DNA from 3 places in the Streptomyces sp. NPDC048566 genome. Region 3 is predicted to be linked to each of the others. Evidence: riboswitches for the same ligand, from Rfam matches in the RefSeq annotation. Region 3 holds a riboswitch; each other region holds the start of a gene.
What was found. Region 3 has a riboswitch for thiamine pyrophosphate ahead of ACGFS9_RS20745 (thiamine ABC transporter substrate binding subunit). Riboswitches for the same ligand answer to the same signal wherever they lie in the genome.

Region 1 (5,221 bases), on a different contig from region 3:
CCGGCCCTCGGTGGGGGAGGAGGCGGAGGCGAAGTGCCGGCGCGGGATGCGCCCCGCCCGCCGGGCCAGCCGGCCACCCTCCACCGCGTGCCGCATCGCCTCCGCCATCAGCACCGGCTCCTGGGCGCGCGTCACCGCCGAGGCGAGCATCACGCCCGCGCAGCCCAGCTCCATCGCGAGCGCCGCGTCCGAGGCCGTACCGGCCCCGGCGTCCAGAATCACCGGTACCCGCGCGCGCTCGACGATCAGCTCGAAGTTGTGCGGGTTGCGGATGCCCAGCCCGGAGCCGATGGGCGAGCCGAGGGGCATGACCGCCGCGCAGCCCACGTCCTCCAGCTTGCGGGCGAGCACCGGGTCGTCGTTGGTGTAGGGCAGCACGGTGAAGCCGTCGTCGACGAGGGTCTCCGCCGCGTCGAGCAGCTCCACCGGATCGGGTAGCAGGGTGCGCTCGTCGGCGATGACCTCCAGTTTGACCAGGTCGGTGCCGAGCGCCTCGCGCGCGAGGCGTGCGGTGAGGACGGCCTCGCCGGCGGTGTGGCAGCCGGCCGTGTTCGGCAGCACGCGGATGCCGAGCCGGTCCAGCACCGACAGCACCGAACCGTGCACGGACGGGTCCACCCGCCGCATCGCGACGGTCGTCAGCTCCGTGCCGGACGCCACCAGGGCGCGCTCCAGCACGTCGAGGCTGGGCGCCCCGCCCGTGCCCATGACGAGCCGGGAGGTGTAGCTGCCGCCTCCGAGGAGGAAGGGGTCGTCGGCCATCGGTCAGCCTCCTTGTACGGCGGTGAGGACCTCGACGCGGTCGCCCTCGGCCAGCGCCGTGGACGACCACCGTCCGCGGGGGACGACGGTCTCGTTCAGGGCGGCGGCCACCCCCGAGGGCGCCGGGGTGAGGGTCGCGACGAGGGCGTCGAGAGCGGTCCCGGCGGCGATCCGCCGCCGCTCTCCGTTGACGACGATGTTCATGCGGGCTGCTCCGAGAGGGCGGAGGCGCCGAAGCGCCGGGGGGAGAACGGGCGGGCTTCGGCGGGGAGTTCGCCGGTGGTCAGGACGTGCGCCAGCACGTCGCCGGTGACCGGGGTGAGCAGCACCCCGTTGCGGAAGTGGCCGGTGGCCAGCAGCAGACCCTCCAGTGCGGTGGGGCCGAGCAGCGGCGCGTTGTCGGGGGAGCCGGGGCGCAGGCCCGCGCGGGTCTCGGTGAGCGGCAGCTCGGTGATCCCGGGGACCAGCTCGTGGGCGTCGCGCAGCAGCTCGTACACGCCGCCCGCCGTCACCGTCGTGTCCCAGCCCAGTTCCTCGCTGGTCGCGCCCACGACGAGCTCGCCGTTCTCCCGCGGCACCAGGTAGACGTGGCTGCCGCGGACCACGGCCCGCACCGTGCGGTTCAGCAGCGGCGGGCGGTCGCGCGGCACCGCCAGCCGGAGCACCTGGCCCTTCACCGGACGGACCGGCGGCAGGACGTCGGCCGGGACGCCTTCCAGCCGGCCGCTCAGGCTTCCGGCCGCGAGCACCACCCGGCCCGCGCCGAGCGCCGTGCCGTCGGCGGTCACCACCCCGGTGGCCCGGTCGCGGTCGACGGTCAGCCGCTGCGCCCAGGTCCGGTGCAGGCGCACCCCGGCCCGCTCGCACGCCGTGAGCAGGGCCGCGGCGAGGCGCCGCGGGTCGATCTGGTGGTCGCCGTCGACCCGCAGGCCGCCGCGCACCCCGGGGGCGAGCATCGGCTCCAGGCGGCGGCACTCCCGGCCTGTCAGCCACTGCGACGCCAGTCCGCAGCGGCTCTGCAGCGCGTGCAGGTCCCGCAGGTGGGCGCGGTCGTCGGCGTCCAGCGCGACCGCCAGGGTGCCGCACTGCCGGTGGCCCGGGTCCCGGCCGCTCGCCTCGGTGAGCTCGGCGACGAACTCCGGGTAGCGGCGCGCCGAGGCGAGGTTGAGCCCGAGCAGGGTCTCCTCGCCGTAGTGCAGTTCGGTGACGGCGGCGAGCATCCCGGCCGCGACCTGCGCGGCCCCACCGCCGGGCTCGGGATCGACGAGCGCGGTGGCGAGTCCGCGCTGCGCGGCCCGCCAGGCCGTGACCAGGCCGATGATCCCGCCCCCGATGACGAGGACGTCGGACGGTCGTGTGGACGAGTGTGTAGGCGACATGGGCGTCCAGCCCCTCCCTTCGCCGGCATGACCCGGATCAGGTTCGTACGGTCGGAGGCCGCCCCAGCCTCCCTCTCAGCCCGTTGCGCCGGGCTCCCGCGAGTGCTTTGCGTCCGCCACCCTAGCCCGCGCCCCGCGAGCCGGTAAGGGAGCCTCGGCCCGGCGCCCGGGCGGACGGCTCCGTGCTCCGCGGCGGAGCGGGCCCTCGGCGCGGGGGCGGTCCGGGTGTCCGCCGCGTCCGGCCGCCGGCCGTGCCCGGCGGCCGGGAGCGGCCGCCGTCCGCGGGGGCGCCTTTTCCGCCGGCCGCTGTGCGGCGGATCACCGGACGTGAGCGATGACTGACGCAACGTCAGGTGTCTATGGTGATCTGGTGAGCGAGCAGACGCAGGCGAAGGCGCAGGGGTCCACCGCGCGGCGGGTCGTGGTGGTGGGCGCGGGCATGGCCGGGGTGCAGACGGCGGTCGCCCTGCGCGAACAGGGGTTCACCGGCACCGTCACGCTGATCGGAGCGGAGCCCCACCAGCCCTACGACCGGCCGCCGCTGTCCAAGGCGGTCCTGCTCGGCACGGCGGACGGCGCGGCCCTCGACGTCGACTTCGCGGCCCTCGACATCGAGCTGCGGCTCGGCCTGGAGGCCCTCGGCGTGCGCGCCGCGGACCACGAACTCGACACCGCCGCGGGGCCCGTCCCCTACGACGTCCTGGTCGTGGCGACCGGCGCCGAACCCATCCGTCTCCCCGGCGCGGAGGGACTGCCGGGAGTGCACCTGCTGCGCACGCTGGACGACGCCGAACGGCTGCGCCCCGTCCTGCTGGGCCGGCAGGGCATCGTGGTCGTCGGAGCGGGCTGGATCGGCGCCGAGTTCGCCACCGCGGCGCGTGAGGCGGGCTGCGCGGTGACCGTCGTCGAGGCCGCCGACCGGCCGCTGGCCGCCGTGCTGCCCGCCGAGGTGGCCGCCCCGATGGCCGCCTGGTACGCCGACAGCGGGGCCACGCTGCGCACGCGCACCCGCGTGGAGCGCGTCGAGCCGGGGGCCGTGGTGCTGGACGACGGCTCCCGGGTGCCCGCGGGCGCCGTGGTCGTCGGGATCGGCGCGCGGCCCGCGACCGGCTGGATCGCCGGCTCCGGCATCGCCCTCGGAGCCGACCGGGAGATCCTCGCCGACGCCCACCTGCGCACCTCGCTGCCGGACGTGTACGCCGTCGGCGACTGCGCCTCCTTCCCGTCCGGACGCTACGAGGACCGCCTCCTGGTCCACCACTGGGACAACGCGCTCCAGGGGCCCCGCACCGTCGCCGCCAACATCGTGGGAGCGACGCCCGCCGCCTACGACCCGGTGCCCTACTTCTGGTCCGAGCAGTTCGGTCGTTTCGTGCAGTACGTCGGCCACCACACGCCCGCCGACGAGCTGGTGTGGCGGGGCGACCCCGCGGGCGCCGCCTGGTCGGTGTGCTGGCTGCGCGGGACACGCCTGGTCGCCCTGCTGGCGGTGGGCCGCCCGAGGGATCTGGCGCAGGGCCGGCGGCTCATCGAGGCGGGGGCCCTCATGGACGCGCCGCTGCTCGCGGACCCGTCGAGGCCGCTGAAGACGGCCACCGCGCAGACCCCGCCCGCCTGAGCCCGTCCCGGGTCGGACGCCCTCGGCTTCCGACTGTCGGTCCGGGATGGCAGGCTTGTCCCGTGACCGAGATTGACGCAAAGATCGATGCTCTCGTCCCCGCCTGGCTCACCCTCCCCGACATCGCCGAGCAGTTCGGCGTCGAGGTGACCCGCGTCCGGCAGCTGGTCAAGGACGGCCAGCTGATCGCCGTACGCCGTGGTGAGAACCGCGCGCTGCACGTCCCCGCCGCCTTCATCGACGGGAACGAGCAGAAGGTCGTCAAGGGCCTGTCCGGCACCCTGACGCTCCTGCGGGACGACGGCTTCACCGACGAAGAGGCCCTCGAATGGCTCTTCACCCCCGACCCCACCCTGCCCGGCACCCCCGCGCAGGCGCTGAGCGAGAATCGCGGCACGGAGGTGAAGCGCCGCGCCCAGGCGCTCGCCGTCTGACCTGTTCGAGACGATTCGGCGCGGCGAGCGCGGCGGCCGGGCACCCGGCCGCCGCGCTCCCCGCGCACCGACCACGGGGGACCCACGCATGCCCGCAGCAGCCGCCACTTCCGCCCGCGCCCGCCTCGCCGACGCCCGCGTCTACCTCTGCACCGACGCCCGCAGGCGCCAGGGCGACCTCGCCGAGTTCGCCGACACGGTCCTCGCGAGCGGCGTGGACATCGTGCAGTTGCGCGACAAGGGCATGGAGGCGGCCCAGGAGCTGGAGCACCTGCGGGTCCTCGCCGACGCCTGCGCCCGCCACGGCAAGCTCCTCGCGGTCAACGACCGGGCCGACGTGGCCCACGCGGCGGGCGCCGACGTGCTGCACCTCGGCCAGGGCGACCTGCCCGTCCCCGCCGCCCGCGCGATCGTCGGCGACGGGGTGCTGATCGGCCGCTCCACCCACGCGGGTCCGGAGGCCGAGGCCGCCGCCGCCCAGGACGGCGTGGACTACTTCTGCACCGGCCCCTGCTGGCCCACCCCCACCAAGCCCGGCCGGCACGCCCCCGGCCTCGGTCTCGTCCGGCACGCCGCCGGCCTCGGCACCGACCGCCCCTGGTTCGCGATCGGCGGCATCGACCTCGGCCGCCTCGACGAGGTCCTCGAAGCGGGCGCCCGCCGGGTCGTCGTGGTCCGGGCCATCACCGAGGCGGAGGACCCGGGCGCCGCGGCCGCCGAGTTCGCCAAGCGGCTGCGCGCCGCGTAGGACCGTCTCCCACCGGGCTCCGTCCCTCCCGCGGCGGGCGTACGGCGGCGGCCCGCGAGGCCGTCGGGCCGTCCGGGAGGCGCCGGCCCGCCGGCCTCGCCTCGGCCGGCGTCGCGGCCCGCTCCCGGCCGGGAACGGGGGGTGACCGCCGGCCGGGAACGGCCCGGCTGTCCGAGGGGTGGACAAGAAGCCGACAGATGGGACAAATCCCATCGGTTCGGTTGGGGGACCGGCCCCCGCTGGCTAACCTGCGACTATGGCCCTCGGATCTGCCTCCACC
Region 2 (5,221 bases), on a different contig from region 3:
TGCAGGCAGAGGTCATGATGAGCTTCCTCGTGTCGGAGGAGCTCTCCTTCCGCATCCCGGTGGAGCTGCGCTACGAGACCTGCGATCCCTACGCCGTGCGGCTGACCTTCCATCTGCCCGGTGACGCGCCGGTGACCTGGGCGTTCGGACGGGAGCTGCTGATCGACGGGGTGGGCCGGGCCTGCGGTGACGGCGACGTGCACATCGCGCCGGCCGACCCGGACACGCTCGGTGAGGTGCTGATCCGCCTTCAGGTCGGTTCCGACCATGCCCTGTTCCGGTCGGGTACGGCTCCGATCGTGGCGTTCCTCGACCGGACCGACCGGCTCGTGCCGCTGGGCCAGGAGCGGTCCCTCGACGGCTTCGGCACCAGCCTGGACGAGGCCCTCGACCGCATCCTCGCCGAGGAGCAGAGCGCGGGCTGAGAGCCTGCGACCCGACCGCCGTGACGCTGCCGCGGCAGCGGTTCCGCGGTGAACGCCGCAGGGTCGCGCGGGCCTGTCCACCAGGGGTCAGCGTTTGCGCCGCCGTCCCTTTCCGCTCTTCGCGGGTGACCCGGACGCAGCCGGTTGCGGGGCGGCCGGGCCTCCCGTGCGGTCGGCCGCGACCACCAGAGCGGCCAGTGCGGTCGTCACGGGCACGGCGGCGACCAGACCGATCGACCCCACGAGCGTGCGCACGATCTCCTCGGCGACGAGTTCGCTGTTGGCGACCGTGCCCACGCTGCTCTGCGCGATCGAGAACAGCAGCAGCAGCGGCAGCGCGGCGCCCGCGTAGGCCAGGACGAGGGTGTTGACCACCGAGGCGATGTGGTCCCGGCCGATCCGGATTCCCGCTCGATAGAGACCGCGCCATCCCATGGTGGGATTCGCCTCGTGCAGTTCCCAGACCGCGGACGTCTGTGTCACCGTCACGTCGTCGAGCACACCGAGCGAACCGATGATGACACCGGCCAGCAGCAGACCGCTCATGTCGATGGCCGGGTACAGGCCGTGGATCAGCCCGGTGCTGTCGTCCGTGTTGCCGGTCAGGAAGGCCCAGTCGATGAAGACCGAGCCGAGGATGCCGATCAGCAGCAGCGACAGGAGCGTGCCGACCACCGCCACCGAGGTCCGGGCCGACAGTCCGTGACACAGGTAGAGGGCGATCAGCATGATCGCGCTGGAGCCGACGACCGCCACGATCAGCGGGTTCGACCCCTGAAGGATCGCGGGGAGGATGAAGAAGTTCAGGATCAGGAAACTGATGGCGAGGGCGATCAGCGCCATGATGCCCCGCATCCGGCCCACCACCACGACGACCACGGCGAACAGGCCGGCGAGCAGGGAGAGGGGCAGCCGGCGGTTCGCGTCGGTCACCGAGTACTGGAGGTTCTCGGGGGCAGAGGGCTCGTAGGCGACGATGACCTTCTCGCCGCGGTGCAACTGCCGTGACTGGTCCGGCTGGACGATCTCGGTGAACGTGCGGCCCGTGTCCTTTCCGGAACCGATCCGGATGGTCGCCCGCTTGCACGCACCCTTCGCCTGCTGCCGGCCCAAGGAGCCTTCCGGTGCGGAGGTGTCACCGCCCGGGGTCCCCCCGGAGGCGTTCACGGAGGCGCAGTCCACCTCGACGACCTTCGTGACGGTCGCGTTCTGCGTCTGCCGGTCGAAACCGACACCGGTGCGCTCGTGGGCCGGGGCGCCACCGGGCCACAACACCACGAGTCCCACGGCGACAGCGGCCGCGAAAGGGATCAGAACCGCGGCGATGACCCTGCGCAGACGCATCGATACGGGCGCTGCGGGGCCGTGGCTGTGCGTGTGGCCGTGTCCACCGCTCGGGCCGTGCCCGTGTCCGCCCCCCGACCCGCGCCCCCGGCCGTCACCCGGGCCCTGCCCGTGTCCGCCACCGGAGACCGGTCCGTGACCGTCACCGGGGCCCGGTGCACCGCCCTGGCCCGGTCCGCGGCCGTCGTACGGTCCGGGACCGGGCTTGTCGTCGAGGAGGCCGCCGTTCCCGCCGCCGACCGCGGGGTCATGAGCCGTTCCCTGCCCGGTGTCGTGCCGGTGGCCGTACGCGGACCCCGGCCCATGCCCCTGACCGGCACCGGGACCATGTCCACGGCCGTCGCCGGCGCCTCGACGGCGCGGCGGCTCGGACGGTGGGAACGAGGGCTGCTGGGTCGTTGTCACCGACCGATCATCGCAAGAACGGCAAGGGCCCCCTGTTCACCGCGCCAGATATGACGCTAGCGTGGTGGCACCTTTGTACACGCGGGAGCTCGGAGCACCGGGCTGAGAGGGCGCTGACCTCCGTCTTCGCGATGTTTCACATGAAACATCGGTGAACGGAAGCCGCTGCGTCGACCGCCGAACCTGTTACCGGGTAATGCCGGCGTAGGGAGTAGGTCTCATGACCATCAAGGACGTCAACACGCCTGCCTCCAGCCAGTCGGACGGTGCCACGTCGCCGTCCGGAGGCGAGGAGGCAGGGAAGTCCATCGGCTGGCACAAGGCGTACGTCGAGGGTTCGCGGCCCGACCTGCGGGTGCCGGTCCGTCAGGTTCACCTGACGAACGGGCAGTCCGTGACGCTGTACGACACCTCCGGCCCGTACACCGATCCGTCCATCGACACCGATGTGCGCCGGGGCCTGGCGCCGGTGCGGGAGAACTGGATCATCGCTCGCGGCGACACGGAGGAGTACGCGGGCCGACCCGTTCGTCCCGAGGACGACGGAATCAAGCACACCGCGCCGCGGGGCGGTCTGCGCAATCTCGACGCCGTCTTTCCCGGGCGTCCCCGGCTGCCGCGGCGAGGGCGCTCGGGGCAGGCGGTCACGCAGCTCGCGTACGCGCGACGCGGCGAGATCACTCCGGAGATGGAGTTCGTGGCGGTCCGGGAGAACGTCGAGCCCGAGATCGTCCGGGCGGAGATCGCCGCAGGCCGGGCGGTGCTGCCCGCCAACGTCAACCACCCCGAGATCGAGCCGATGATCATCGGCAAGCGGTTCCTGGTGAAGGTCAACGCCAACATCGGCAATTCGGCCGTCACCTCCTCCATCGAGGAGGAGGTCGAGAAGATGACCTGGGCGACCCGATGGGGCGCCGACACCGTCATGGACCTGTCCACCGGGCGCAACATCCACACCACGCGCGAGTGGGTGCTGCGCAATTCCCCCGTGCCCATCGGAACGGTCCCGCTGTACCAGGCGTTGGAGAAGGTCGACGGCCGGGCCGAGGAACTCACCTGGGAGATCTACAAGGACACGGTCGTCGAGCAGGCCGAACAGGGTGTGGACTACATGACGGTCCACGCGGGTGTCCGCCTGGCGTACGTGCCGCTCACCGCGAACCGCAAGACCGGCATCGTCTCGCGCGGCGGTTCGATCATGGCCGCCTGGTGCCTGGCGCACCACAAGGAGTCGTTCCTGTACGAGAACTTCGAGGAACTCTGCGAGATCCTCGCCGCGTACGACGTCACGTACTCCCTCGGCGACGGCCTGCGGCCCGGATCCATCGCGGACGCCAACGACGCCGCGCAGTTCGCCGAGTTGAGGACACTCGGGGAACTCAACACGGTCGCGAAGCGTTTCCACGTACAGACGATGATCGAAGGCCCGGGACACGTCCCGATGCACAAGATCAAGGAGAACATCGACCTTCAGCAGGAGATCTGCGATGAAGCTCCGTTCTATACGCTCGGCCCGCTGACCACCGACGTCGCGCCCGCGTACGACCACATCACCTCCGGTATCGGTGCCGCCATGATCGCTTGGTGGGGCACCGCCATGCTCTGCTACGTGACGCCCAAGGAGCACCTGGGCCTGCCCAACCGTGACGACGTCAAGACCGGGGTCATCACGTACAAGATCGCCGCTCACGCGGCCGATCTCGCCAAGGGCCACCCCGGTGCTCAGGACTGGGACGACGCGTTGTCCGACGCCCGCTTCGAGTTCCGGTGGGAGGACCAGTTCAATCTGGCCCTCGACCCGGACACGGCACGGGAGTTCCACGACGAGACGCTGCCCGCCGAGCCGGCCAAGACGGCCCACTTCTGCTCCATGTGCGGTCCGAAGTTCTGCTCCATGAAGATCAGCCAGAGCATCAACGAGCGGTTCGGCGGGGACACCGCCGAGGGTGCGTCGGCGGAGGAGATCTCCGAGGGCATGCTCCAGAAGTCGCGCGAGTTCGCGGCGGCGGGCAACCGGGTCTACCTGCCGTTGGCCGACTGACCCGGTCGCGGGGCGCGGTCCGGGGAGGTGAGCCTGCCCGGACCGCGCCCGGGGCGGATGCGCCCCGGCCGGGGCGGGCGGCGCGGGCGGTCATGCCGGGCTGTCCTGCGGATACCAGCGAAGCTCCACGGTGTTGCCGTCCGGGTCGCGCACGTACAGCGAGGTGGCCGTACCGCGCGCGCCGAAGCGCGGGCCGGGACCGTCGACCACGGTGAAGGTGCCGGCGGCGATCACCTCGTCCCAGTCGAGCGGCTCCACGGCGAGGCAGATGTGGTCGACGTTGGTCCCCGCGCGGACTCCGGCGACGAGATCGATGATGGTCTCCCCGGTGACCCGCACCGACGGGAACGGGGCCTGCCCGAGGCGCCACTCGGTGACGCGCACCGGCTCCAGGCCCAGCAGCCCGACGTAGAACTCCAGGGACCGTTCGACGTCCTCGACGGTGAGGACCAGGTGGTCGAAGGCCTTCACGCGCACGGGGGTCATGCCGCCTCCAGGGCCACCGCGAGGCGCAGCCACTCGGCGAAGAGGGCGGCGTCGACCTCGTCGGCGCGGCCGAGTTTCACCGAGGCCATCCGGCGGGCCCCGGGCACGAGCCGGCCCGACGGATCGCTCACGTCCCGGCCGCGCCAGAGGCCGAAGGTGACGGAGGACGTGTGGGCCTTGAGCAGGCAGACCGGGGTCCGGCCGGGTTTGTCGCCGAGGCTCCAGACGGGATGCCCGTGCCACACGGCGCCCGAGGCGGCGGGCAGGACCGATTCGACGACCGTGACGATCCGCTCGCCGATGTCGCGCAGCGGGTGGTCGAGGGTGTCCAGGTAGGAGGTGATCTCCGAGGCAGACATGGGGTTCCGTTCGGTTCGGGCCGGTGAGGGCCGCGGCGGGAGTGTTCCCGGGAGGTGCCGGTCGGGAGGGTGTGACGGTGCGGGGGAGGCCGGAGCAGCCCGGCCGCGGACGGTCCGGCGGGCCGTGGTGACGTCTTCCACGATCCGCTGTCCGGGGAGTG
Region 3 (5,221 bases):
GGGAGCCGTGTGCCTTCGCCAGGACGGCACCATTTCCGGGTACGCCGGCCAACCTCACTGCATGGAGTGCGGAGCGGTGTGGGTGCCCCGGTAGCAGTACCGGACGGAGCCACTTAATGGTCCTCGCCCCCTTGGAAAAGCGGGGCCTGACCGTCGGTGGGGCCGTCAGCCTGTGTCACGTCCGTTCGTAGGACCCACGAGCGGTCGGGCATACGGCCCACAAGCCCTACCTTCAGGGCGCGCTGGAAGATCATGTTGATAGCCGATTTCGGCGCCTTCCAGTCCGGGTTGACCCATCCCCGGTTCTGCCACTCTTCGGTGATCTCGGACATCCGCATCGGACGGCCGGCTTCTGTCAGGAGTTGTACGGCCCGTCGCACCGAGGCGGTTACCGCCCCCTCCGCTCCGTGGCCCCGCCTGCGCTTGGCGCGAGGCTCGCTTGAGTCGGCGCCGACGGAGTCGGTCACACGTCCCGCATCCCCCGGCTCAAAGATCTGCTTGAGTCCGTACACGACGGACCGCAGGTTGCGCACGCGCTCCTGTACTTCACGGAGTTCAGTCTCCGCCTCCAGGAGTTGCCGCTGCGCCACCCCCAATGCGTCCCGAAGTGCTTGGTCCTCTGCCATGATCCCGAAGGTTAGCACATCTGAACGCGACGAACGCGTGGCAACTTCTGAACGCTCAACGTGGGAGTCAGCCGAGGATTACCTAACTCAGAGACCTCTTGACCTTGGAATGTAGCAAGCAAAAGTGTCATACAGGAGAAAACAGGCAAATTAATCGAACCGCACGCATCGAACAAACACTCTATGAATCAACGTGGAACTTGGAGTTCGTTGAACGCTGTGGCTAAGTGTTCGAACTGCTGTTGATCATTGGTGCACGTCGGTTGATTGGTCTGACGTCGTACCGTGCGAGCCACAGAAGAAGGACGGACGACCGCCTGGGCCGTCTGTGGGCCGTGCGAGGCGGATCGGCAACGACAGATGGCGACCGCCAGCGACAGGCCCCCAGACCTTGAGCCGCAGGTCACCCGATTGGATCTGCGACACTGGTGGGGTTATGCCGAAGCCCGGAGAACTCACCTTTGTCGCGCCGCGCGGAGCCAAGAAGCCGCCGCGGCACCTCGCCGATCTCACGCCCGCCGAGCGCAAGGAGGCGGTTGCCGCGATCGGTGAGAAGCCGTTTCGCGCCAAGCAGCTCTCACAGCACTACTTCGCCCGGTACGCCCACGACCCCGAGCAGTGGACGGACATCCCGGCCGCCTCGCGCGGAAGGCTCCAGGAGGCGCTGCTTCCGGAGCTGATGACGGTCGTCCGGCACCTGTCCACCGACCAGGACACCACCCGCAAGACGCTGTGGCGGCTCTTCGACGGCACGCTCGTCGAGTCCGTCCTGATGCGCTACCCGGACCGGGTGACCATGTGCATCAGCTCGCAGGCGGGCTGCGGGATGAACTGCCCCTTCTGCGCCACGGGACAGGCCGGGCTCGACCGGAACCTGTCGACCGGCGAGATCGTGCACCAGATCGTCGACGGGATGCGGGCGCTGCGCGACGGCGAGATCCCCGGCGGCCCGGCCCGGCTCAGCAACATCGTCTTCATGGGCATGGGCGAGCCGCTGGCCAACTACAAGCGGGTGGTCGGCGCGATCCGCGCCCTGACCGACCCGGAGCCGGACGGCCTCGGCCTCTCGCAGCGCGGCATCACCGTCTCGACCGTGGGTCTGGTGCCGGCCATCAACCGCTTCGCCGACGAGGGCCTCAAGTGCCGGCTGGCGATCTCCCTGCACGCCCCGGACGACGAGCTGCGCGACACCCTCGTCCCCGTGAACACCCGGTGGAAGGTTCGCGAGGTGCTCGACGCCGGATGGGAGTACGCCGCGAAGTCCGGGCGGCGCCTGTCCATCGAGTACGCCCTGATCCGCGACATCAACGACCAGGCGTGGCGCGGCGACCGGCTCGGCCGGATGCTCAAGGGCAAGCCGGTCCACGTCAACCTCATCCCGCTGAACCCGACCCCGGGGTCGAAGTGGACGGCCTCGCGGCCCGAGGACGAGAAGGCGTTCGTCGCGGCCATCGCGGCCCACGGCGTGCCGGTCACCGTCCGGGACACCCGCGGTCAGGAGATCGACGGGGCGTGCGGTCAGCTCGCCGCGACCGAGCGGTAGTCTGATAACCGTCACGGCCAACCGGCATCAGTCAACTTCATATTCCGACAGGGGAGCGCCACAGCGCTGAGAGTGCGGGACAGACCGCAGACCCTCTGAACCTTGCCCAGGTCATTCTGGGTAGGAAGTTCGGTCATCACTCAAGCTGTTGCGCCCTGCCCGGGAACCGTCAGAGGTCCCGGGCAGGGCCGCGTCTTCTCCTGGTCACCCAGGAGGAATCAGTGAGCACCATCACCAGCAGCAGGCGGCTCGCGGCCACGGCCGTCGGGCTGAGCCTCGTCACCCTGCCCGTGCTGTCGGCGTGCGGCTCGTCCGACGCCGACGCCGGCGCCTCGGGCGGGAAGAAGACCGTCACGCTCGTCACCCACGACTCGTGGGCCGTCTCCAAGAACGTGCTCGCCGACTTCGAGAAGCGGTCCGGGTACACGGTCCGCGTCCTGAAGGACGGCGACGCCGGGCAGGCGGTCAACAAGGCCATCCTGACCAAGGACAACCCGCAGGGCGACGTCTTCTTCGGCGTGGACAACACCCTGCTGAGCCGGGCCCTCGACAACGGGCTGTTCCAGTCCTACGAGGCGAAGGGCTCCGCCGGGATCGCCGACCGGTACCGCGTGGACGGGGACAAGCACCGCGTCACGCCGGTCGACTCGGGCGACATCTGCGTCAACTACGACAAGGCGTACTTCGCGAAGCACCACCTCGCGCCGCCGCGGTCCTTCGACGACCTGGTCAAGCCCGCCTACAAGGACCTCCTCGTCACCGAGAACGCCTCGACCTCCTCGCCCGGCCTCGGCTTCCTGCTCGGCACCGCGGCGCAGTACGGCGACGACGGGTGGCAGGGCTACTGGAAGAAGCTCAAGGCCAACGGCGTGAAGGTCGTGGACGGCTGGGAGCAGGCCTACAACGACGAGTTCTCCGGGTCCGCGGGCGGCCGGAAGGCCAAGGGGGACCGTCCCCTCGTCGTCTCCTACGCCTCGTCGCCGCCCGCCGAGGTCGTCTACGCCGACCCCAGGCCCGACACTGCTCCCACCGGCGTCGTGGACGGCACCTGCTTCCGCCAGGTCGAGTACGCCGGCCTGCTGAGCAACGCCGGGAACAGCGAGGGCGGCAAGGCGCTCCTGGACTTCCTGCTCACCAAGGAGTTCCAGGAGGACATGCCGCTCAACATGTTCGTGTACCCGGTCACCGGCACCGCGCGGGTGCCCGAGGAGTTCACGGAGTTCGGACCGCAGGCCAAGGACCCCCACACGCTGGCTCCCGCGAAGATCGCCGCCGACCGCGACCAGTGGGTCACGTCGTGGACCTCGCTCGTCCTCAAGTAGCCGAGGGCGCCCCGCGCGCGGCCCGCCGGCGGAACGCGGCGCGGCTCGGCCTGATGGCCCTGCCCGTCGCGTTCTTCGCGGTGTTCTTCGCCTATCCCGTGAGCGCGATCGTCGCGCGCGGGCTCCACGGCGACGGTGGCTGGCGGTTCGGCCGCATCGTGGACGTGGCGGCCCGGCCCGACATCCGGCACGTGCTGTGGTTCACCACCTGGCAGGCGCTGGCCTCCACGGCGCTCACCCTGCTGGTCGCGCTGCCCGGCGCCTACGTCCTGGCGCGCCTGGACTTCCCCGGAAAGCAGGTCCTGCGGGCCGTGGTGACCGTGCCCTTCGTCCTGCCGACCGTCGTCGTGGGCACGGCGTTCCTCGCGCTCGTCGGCCGGGGCGGACTCCTCGACGAGCTGTGGGGCGTCCGCCTGGACACCACGGTGTGGGCGATCCTGCTCGCGCACGTCTTCTTCAACTACGCGGTCGTGGTGCGGACCGTGGGCGGCCTCTGGTCGCAGCTCGACCCGCGCCAGGAGGAGGCCGCCCGGATGCTGGGCGCCTCCCGCCTCGCCGCCTGGCGCAGGGTGACGCTCCCGGCCCTCGCCCCGGCCGTGGCCGCCGCCGCCCTCATGGTCTTCCTCTTCACCTTCACCTCGTTCGGCGTGGTGCAGATCCTCGGCGGCCCCGCCTTCTCGACCCTGGAGGTCGAGATCTACCGGCAGACCTCCGAGATCTTCGACCTCGGGACGGCGGCGGTGCTCACCCTCGTGCAGTTCGCGGCGGTCGGGGCGATCCTCGCGGTGCACGCCGCGACCGTCCGCCGCCGCGAGAGCGCGCTGCGGCTGGTGTCCGCGCGGACGACGGCGCGCAGGCCGCGCGGCGCGGGGCAGTGGGCGATGCTCACCGGGGTGCTGGCGAGCATCGCCGTCCTCCTCGTGCTGCCCCTCGCCGTCCTCGTCCAGCGCTCACTGGACGCCCCGGACCTCGGCTACTACCGTGCGCTGGCCCACGACGACGGGGGCACCTTCCTCGTCGCCCCGATCACCGCCGTCGGCAACTCGCTGGAGTACGCCCTCGCCGCCACCGCGATCGCGGTGCTGATCGGCGCCCTGGCCGCGGCGGCGCTGACCCGCCGCGCCGGACGGCTGGTCCGGGGCCTCGACGCGCTGCTGATGCTGCCGCTCGGCGTCTCCGCGGTGACGGTGGGGTTCGGCTTCCTGATCGCCCTGGACGAGCCACCGCTGGACCTGCGGAGCAGCTGGATCCTGGTGCCGCTGGCGCAGGCGCTCGTCGGAGTCCCCTTCGTCGTCCGCACGATGCTGCCCGTGCTGCGGGCGGTCGACGGGCGGCTGCGCGAGGCCGCGGCCGTGCTCGGGGCGTCCCCGTGGCGGGTCTGGCGCGAGGTCGACCTGCCGATGGTGCGCCGCGCCCTGCTGATCGCCGCCGGGTTCGCGTTCGCCGTCTCGCTCGGCGAGTTCGGGGCGACGGTCTTCATCGCGCGGCCCGACAACCCGACGCTGCCGGTCGCGGTGGCCCGGCTGCTGGGGCGCGCCGGCGATCTCAACTACGGCCAGGCGATGGCCCTCTCGACCATCCTGATGGTGGTGTGCGCGGTCGCGCTGCTGCTGCTGGAACGGGTACGCACCGACCGGACCGGGGAGTTCTAGATGCTGCTGAGCCTCAGGGGCGCGACCGTACGACTCGGCGGGCGGGCCGTGCTCGACGCGGTCGACCTCGACGTCGCC

Region 1: it holds a riboswitch for thiamine pyrophosphate, as region 3 does, so the genes downstream of both, thiO (glycine oxidase ThiO) here and ACGFS9_RS20745 (thiamine ABC transporter substrate binding subunit) in region 3, are expected to answer to the same signal.
Region 2: it holds a riboswitch for thiamine pyrophosphate, as region 3 does, so the genes downstream of both, thiC (phosphomethylpyrimidine synthase ThiC) here and ACGFS9_RS20745 (thiamine ABC transporter substrate binding subunit) in region 3, are expected to answer to the same signal.

Annotation. Positions count from the first base shown of each region.
Region 1 is NZ_JBICWL010000006.1:70,732-75,952, reverse strand. Features, by position in the region: gene ACGFS9_RS12790 (thiazole synthase) at 1-762, opposite strand, end outside; gene thiS (sulfur carrier protein ThiS) at 766-966, opposite strand; gene thiO (glycine oxidase ThiO) at 963-2,141, opposite strand; TPP riboswitch at 2,139-2,251, opposite strand; gene ACGFS9_RS12775 (NAD(P)/FAD-dependent oxidoreductase) at 2,512-3,759, shown strand; gene ACGFS9_RS12770 (Rv2175c family DNA-binding protein) at 3,822-4,193, shown strand; gene thiE (thiamine phosphate synthase) at 4,282-4,941, shown strand; gene metF (methylenetetrahydrofolate reductase [NAD(P)H]) at 5,198-5,221, shown strand, end outside.
Region 2 is NZ_JBICWL010000004.1:184,281-189,501, reverse strand. Features, by position in the region: gene ACGFS9_RS09725 (SsgA family sporulation/cell division regulator) at 1-425, shown strand, start outside; gene ACGFS9_RS09720 (YibE/F family protein) at 513-2,174, opposite strand; TPP riboswitch at 2,246-2,402, shown strand; gene thiC (phosphomethylpyrimidine synthase ThiC) at 2,395-4,215, shown strand; gene ACGFS9_RS09710 (VOC family protein) at 4,306-4,692, opposite strand; gene ACGFS9_RS09705 (DUF1801 domain-containing protein) at 4,698-5,060, opposite strand.
Region 3 is NZ_JBICWL010000013.1:95,502-100,722, forward strand. Features, by position in the region: gene ACGFS9_RS20735 (hypothetical protein) at 114-626, opposite strand; gene rlmN (23S rRNA (adenine(2503)-C(2))-methyltransferase RlmN) at 1,063-2,169, shown strand; TPP riboswitch at 2,209-2,314, shown strand; gene ACGFS9_RS20745 (thiamine ABC transporter substrate binding subunit) at 2,391-3,491, shown strand; gene ACGFS9_RS20750 (ABC transporter permease) at 3,467-5,143, shown strand; gene ACGFS9_RS20755 (ABC transporter ATP-binding protein) at 5,144-5,221, shown strand, end outside.